Regions from separate parts of the Micromonospora cathayae genome, predicted to be linked through region 1. Evidence: riboswitches for the same ligand, from Rfam matches in the RefSeq annotation. Region 1 holds a riboswitch; the other holds the start of a gene.
What was found. A riboswitch is a leader RNA that binds a small molecule or an ion and turns the genes downstream of it on or off. The one in region 1 is predicted to bind cobalamin.
Positions count from the first base shown of each region.

Region 2: it holds a riboswitch for cobalamin, as region 1 does, so the genes downstream of both, PVK37_RS09315 (ribonucleoside-diphosphate reductase subunit alpha) here and PVK37_RS19930 (peptidase) in region 1, are expected to answer to the same signal.

Region 1 covers NZ_CP118615.1:4,363,619-4,367,021, reverse strand. Annotated here, with positions in the region: gene PVK37_RS19935 (hypothetical protein) at 1-1,199, shown strand, start outside; cobalamin riboswitch at 1,236-1,362, shown strand; gene PVK37_RS19930 (peptidase) at 1,463-2,596, shown strand; gene PVK37_RS19925 (hypothetical protein) at 2,629-3,117, shown strand; gene PVK37_RS19920 (prenyltransferase/squalene oxidase repeat-containing protein) at 3,204-3,403, shown strand, end outside.
Region 2 covers NZ_CP118615.1:2,013,223-2,016,625, reverse strand. Annotated here, with positions in the region: gene PVK37_RS09315 (ribonucleoside-diphosphate reductase subunit alpha) at 1-1,984, opposite strand, end outside; cobalamin riboswitch at 2,120-2,338, opposite strand; gene mmsB (multiple monosaccharide ABC transporter permease) at 2,458-3,403, opposite strand, start outside.

The DNA of each region.
Region 1 (3,403 bases):
GCGGACGGGCCGTCGCGCTGGCCCGCCGGATGCGCGACCTGGTCGCCGCCACCGACCCGGGGACCTGGCGGGACGCCGGACTGTACGCGCAGTTCACCCGGACGCTGGACTACCAGGTGAACCTGTTCGAGACGCTGGGCGCGTACCGGACCATGGTGCTGCGGCACGTGCAGTGGCTGGACACCGGCTCCCCGGCCGCCCACCGGGACTGGCGGCGGGCCGCCACGGCGTACCACCAGGCCCGTGACCTGCACCGGCAACGCTACGGCGGCGACGTCGACCTGCCCGCGTACCACTTCACCGCCGCCGACCTCGGCGCGGCGCGCGCGGACCGGGACCCGGCGATGGCCTGGGCGGCCCGGCTGCTGCTGGGGTCGATCCTGCTGCTGGCCCTGTACGGCCTGCGGGGCCGTGGACCCGGTGCGGCCGCCGCGCGGGGGTTGCTGCGGGGTGCGGTCCGGCCGTGGCGGGTCAGCGCGCTGCCGGCACCGGTGTCCCGGGTGGACCGGGTGCTGGTGTGGCTGGTCCCGGCGGTGCTGCTGGTGGCGAGCCGGCTCGTGTTCACCTGGTTCGCCGCCCCGGCGCACCTGCTGGTGACCCTCGGCGGGTGGGCGCTGTTCGCCCTGGTCGTCCGGCTCGCCGTCGGTCGGCGGGACCCGTTCCACCTGTGGGCCGTGGTCGGCGGGGTCGCCGTGCTGCGCAGTGTGCTGCTGCTGGCGGCGCTGGCCGGGCGCGGACCGGGCCGGTACTGGTTCGTCTTCTGGACCGCGCCGACCCCACGGGCGGCGTACGTCACCGTGGCGTTCGCCGCGTTCGGCTGGCTGTTCGTGGCCACCGGCCTGATCCTGCGGGACCGGTACGGTCTGCGCCGCCGGAGCGCCGTCGGGTGGACGCTGACCGCTGCCGGCGTACCGCTCGGCGTGCTGTCCGGCCTGGTCGCGGTGATCGGGCCGGAGCGTGCGTTGACGGTGTGGAACGACCAGCTGGCGCTGCTGCCGTGGGGACTGTCCCGCATCCTCGGCATCACCGTCCACCTGGGCATCCCGACCGGCCTGCCCGGGTACGCCGCCGGGGTCGGGGCCGCCGGGGCCGCCGTCGGCCTGCTGCTGGCCCTGGGGCACCGTCGACCCGCGGCCGGGTCCCGGGCACCGTCGACGCACGACCGGACCGCCGACGGGCTGCGACGCACGACGCGTTGACAGGCAACCGGCGGCCCGGACAGACTGTGCCCACAACTGCATCAACGCGTGTACGTGCGGGGGAAGTCCGGTCGAAGTCCGGCGCTGGCCCGCAACGGTAGGCCGTCGAGGTGGCAGACACCTGGCGGCGAGCCCGAATACCCGTCGTACGTGCGAGTCCGCTCCCCCACCCGTCGTGGCCCACGGGTCGGAGTCCCGGTCGGCTCCGCGTGGCGGCGTTCGGCCGGGTTTCTGACGACCGCCGGGCCGGAAAGGCGCTTCCGATGGTCGTCCGCCTGAGCCGGCACCACCTGCTCGCCCCGTTCTGCGGCCTACTCGCCGCACTCATTCTCACCACCCCGGCCACCGCCGCTCCCGAGCGGCCCACCTCGGCTACCGCCGTTGCCGAGCGGGCCACCCCTACTACCGCCGTTCCCGAGCGGGCCACCCCGGCCGCCGCCGTTTCCGGGCGGGCCGTCGTGACCCGCCCGGAGGCCGCCGCCGGCTGGTTGGCCCGTCAACTCGTCGACGGGGAACGCTTCGAGGTGGTCTTCGGCGGCGTCGCCTACCCGGACCAGGGGCTCACCCTGGACGGGGTGTTCGCCTTCGCCGCCGCCGGGGTCGCCGACGACTCCGGCGCGCGGGCGCTGGCCTGGGTCACCCGGCCGGACATCCGCGACGGCTACCTCGGCGACGGCGGCACCGAGGCGTACGCGGGCGCGACCGCCAAACTCGCCCTCGCCGTGCAGGTACGCGGTGGCGACCCGACCGACGTCGGCGGGCTGGACCTGATCGCCCGGCTGCGCGCACTGCAACAACCCGACGGACGGTTCACCGACCGGTCCGCGTACGGCGACTACAGCAACGCGTTCAGCCAGTCCCTGGCGATCCTCGCCCTGGACCGGACCGCGCCGGGCGCGCCGCCGGCGGCGGCGGGCTGGCTGGCCGGCACCCGGTGCGCCGACGGCGGTTACCCGGTGGTGCCGGCGCAGCCGACCTGCACCTCCGACGTGGACGCCACCGCGCTCGCGGTGCAGGCGTTGCAGGCCGCCGACCGGCCGGCCGACGCCGCCGCCGGGCTCGGGTGGCTGCTGTCCGTGCAACGCGCCGACGGCGGCTTCGCCAACGCGGCCGGCACCGTGAACGCCAACAGCACCGGGCTCGCCGCGCAGGCGCTGCGGGCCGGCCGCCACCCGCTGGCGTGGGCGCGGGCCCGCGCGTTCCTGGTCGGACTCCAGGTCGGCTGCTCGGGCGCGCCGGCCGACCGGGGCGCGGTCGACTTCGACGGTGGCGCGTTCGACCCGGACACCGCCGTACGGGGCACCACGCAGGCCGTCCTCGGTCTGACCGGCATCGGGTACGCCCGGCTGTCCGCCGCCGACGCCACGCCGGGCGCACCGCTGCCCGCCTGCCCGTGAGCCGTCCCACCGTCCGCCCGTTCCCAGGAGGAATCGTGTTCCGTCACCGATCCGCCGCGCGCGTCCGGCTCGCCGGTCTGCTGGTCGCCGCGGTCGCCGCCGTAGCCCTGACCGTCGTCGAACCCGCGCCCCGGGCGGCGCACGCCGCCGCCTGCGTCGGCACCTCGGGCGTCACCGTGGTGGTCGACTTCACCGCCCTCGGTGGCACCGTCCAGGTCGCCTGCGCCCCGGGCGACCCGGCCACCGGACTGGCCGCCCTACAGGGTGCCGGCTTCACCGTCACCGGTACCAGCCGGTGGGGGCTGGCGTTCGTCTGCCGGATCAACGGCCAGCCCACCGCCGCGACCGAGCCGTGCGTCAACACCCCACCGGTCACCGCGTACTGGTCGTACTGGCATGCCCCCAGCGGCGGCGCCTGGTCGTACAGCACCTCCGGCGCGAGCAGCTACAACCCCGCGCCGGGCAGCGTCGAGGGCTGGGCCTTCGGCGCGGGCGCCCCGCCCGGCATCGCCGCTCCCTGACCCCCGCCGGCACCCGGTGCGCCTCGCCGCACCGGGTGCCGGCCCTCCGGAGTATCCCCCCGGCCGCTCTGCGAAAGGCACCCCTGATGCCTCTGTCCCGGCGTCTCGCCACCGGCCTCGCCACGGCCACGGCGACCGTTCTCGTCGCCGTCCCGCTGACCGTGGCGGCGGCACCCGTACCGCCCGACGCCGCCGCCCGCGACGCCGCGTCCTGGCTCGCCGGTGAGTTCACCGACGGGTCGCTGCCCGGCCCGTTCGGCGGCCCGGACTGGGGTCTGACCATCGA
Region 2 (3,403 bases), 2.4 Mb from region 1:
GCACCGACCCCTCGGCGCCACGGATCCGCTCCCGGACCGCCGCCGTCCACAGTCCGCGCGCCTTCAGCTCGTCCACCAGGTACGTGTTGACCTGGAGGAACTCGCCGGACATGGTCTCCCGCTTGAACAGGTTGGACACCTGCGGCTCGATGCACTCGTAGCAGCCGGCGATCGAGGCGATGGTGGCCGTCGGGGCGATCGCCACCAGCAGCGAGTTGCGCAGCCCGTGCGCGGCGATCCGGGCCCGCAGCGCCGTCCACCGCCCGGTCTGGGTGGGTTCGGCCCCCCACAGGTCCGGGTGCAGGTCGCCGTGCGCGGCCCGGGTCTGCGGGTACGCCGGATGCGGGCCGAACCGTTCGGCGAGCCCGGCGGAGGTCTCCAGGGCGGTCAGCAGGATCTCCTCCTGCACCCGGGTCGACAGCTCCTTCGCCGCCGCCGAGTCGAACGGTAGGCGCAGCGTGAAGAAGGCGTCCTGCAACCCCATCAGCCCGAGCCCGACCGGCCGCCACCGGGGGTTCGACGCCGCCGCCTGCTCGGCCGGGTAGTAGTTGATGTCGATCACCCGGTCGAGGAACACCACCGCCGTGCGGACCGTGGCGCGCAGCTTCGCCCAGTCGACGCCGTCCGGGCCGACGTGCGCGCCGAGGTTGACCGAGCCGAGGTTGCACACGGCGGTCTCGGTGTCGCTGTTCACCTCCAGGATCTCGGTGCACAGGTTCGACAGGTGGATGGTGTTGCCGGGCGTCCCGGTCTGGTTGGAGAGCCGGTTGGAGGCGTCCTTGAAGGTCATCCACCCGTTGCCGGTCTGCGCGAGCGTCCGCATCATCCGCCCGTACAGGTCACGGGCCTTGACCGTGCGGACGGCCTTCTTCTCGGCCGCCCGGTACGCCTCGTCGAACGCCTCGCCGTACAGGTCGGGCAGTTCGGGGGCGTCGGACGGGTCGATCAGCGACCAGTCGGCGTCCGCCTCGACCCGGCGCATGAACTCGTCCGGGATCCAGTTGGCGAGGTTCAGGTTGTGGGTACGCCGGGCGTCCTCGCCGGTGTTGTCCCGCAGCTCCAGGAACTCCTCGATGTCCGGGTGCCACGGCTCCAGGTAGACGCAGGCCGCGCCCTTGCGCCGGCCGCCCTGGTTGACCGCCGCCACCCCGGCGTCGAGGGTCTTCAGGAACGGCACGATGCCGTTCGACCGGCCGTTGGTGCCCCGGATCAGCGCGCCCCGGCCGCGTACCCGGGACCAGGCGATGCCGATGCCGCCGGAGAACTTCGACAGCTTCGCCACCTGGTGGTACCGCTCGTAGATCGAATCGAGTTCGTCACGGGGCGAGTCGACCAGGAAACACGACGACATCTGGGTGTGCCGGGTGCCGGAGTTGAACAGCGTCGGCGAACTCGGCAGGTACGCCAGGCTGGACATCAGCCGGTAGAAGCCGACCGCCTCGTCCGGGGTGCGGGAGAGCCCGCAGGCCACCCGCAGCAGCCAGTACTGCGGCGTCTCCACCACCTGCCGCGACTCCGGGTGCCGCAGCAGGTACCGGTCCGCGACCGTCCGCAGTCCGAAGTACTCGAACCGCAGGTCACCGGCGGGGTCCACGGCGGCGTCGAGCTGCGCCGCGTGGTCGGCCACGAAGGCGGCCGTCCCGTCGCCGATCAGTCCGAGGCCGTGCGCGTACCGGATGGACTGGCTGAAGCTGGTCACCTCCTGCCCCCGGACCTCGGCGTCCACGTACGCGGCCAGCAGCCGCGCCGCCAGCTTCGAGTACTGCGGCTCCTCGCCGATCAGCTCGGCCGCCGTCTGGATCGACAACCGGTCCAGTTCCCCGGTGGTCGCCCCGTCGTACAGGCCGCTGATCGTCTTCGTGGCGACCCGCAGCGGGTCCACCTCGTCCAGGTCGGCGACCCACCGCTCGACCGCCCTGACGATCTTGTTGACGTCCACCGGTTCGGTGTCGCCGTTGCGCTTGCGCACCCGCATCACCGTCATGTCCCCCTCCTCAGCCTGTCCACGAGGCCGGGTACACGCGTGGGGGGACGCCACTGGTCGCCGGAGGGCGGGCCGGCCGTCGCCGGCCGACCGATGGCGTCGGCCGTCCCGCGCGGCCTCCGACCGCCGTACGCTGCCGCGCACGGCGTGCTGGCAGGTCTTCGGACTCGCGGGCCGGACCGGACAGTCCCGGTCGCCTACTGGCCGTCGCTTCCCGGGCCGGACGGCCCAGTGCTGTGTGACGGCGGTCGTTCCCACTCACCGCTGCGGGGCAGCCCCGGATTCGCACCGGGTTCCCTCTTGCCTCGGCCACCCCCGTCAGGGAGCACCCGAACCAGCTACGGGCAGCACTATATCTGGTGTGGCCGGACGACAAGCAACACCATATGTCGCCCTCGGCGTGTCGCCTTCGTGATCTTGCCCGCCGGGACGACGGCACGTACGATGCGCGCCGCCCCGTGCTCCGTACCGGGTCAGCGGGCACCCGCCGCGCGCCGCTTGTTCCAGACGTCGAAGGCGACGGCGACGAGCAGTACCAGGCCCTTCACCACCGACTGCACGGACTGGTCGACCCCCATGAGCTGCATGCCGTTGCTCATCACCGCCATGATCAGCCCGCCGACCATCGCGCCGACCACGGTGCCGACCCCGCCGGTGACCGCCGCCCCGCCGATGAAGGCCGCCGCGATGGCGTCCAGCTCGAACATGTTGCCGGCCGCCGGCTGGGCCCCGTTGGACCGGGACGAGTAGATGACGCCCGCCACGGCGGACAGGAAGCCCATGTTCACGAACACCCAGAAATTGACGGTACGCACCCGCACCCCGGACAGCATCGCCGCCGGCAGGTTGCCACCGATCGCGTACACCTGCCGACCGAACACGGTACGGCGGGTGAGCAGGCCGTAGACCAGCACCAGCACCGCCAGCACGATCAGCACGATCGGCAGGCCCCGGGCGTGGGCCAGCTGCCAGGCGAAGGCCATCACCACCGCACCGACCAGCACCACCCGCGCCACGAACAGCGGGAACGACTCCACCTTCTGCTCGTACCGGATCCGGGCCACCCGGGTCCGGAAGACGGCCACCGCGTACCCGGCCACCGCGAACGCCCCGATGAAGAGGGTGAACGCGTCGAAGCCCTGGCCACCGAAGAGGCCGTTGAGGAAGCCGGCGGCGACCTGCTGGTACTCGGCGGGGAACGGCGACAGCGAGATGTTGTCCAGCACCCGCAGGGTGAGACCGCGGAACAGCAGCATGCCGGCCAGGGTGACGATGAAGGCCGGGATGCCGGCGTACGCGACCCAGAAGCCGTGCCACGCGCCCACCGCGACGCCCACCGCGAGCGCGGCCAGCACACCGATCCACCACGGGTGGCCCTCGCGGATCACCAGCACCGCGGAGACCGCGCCGGTGAGCGCG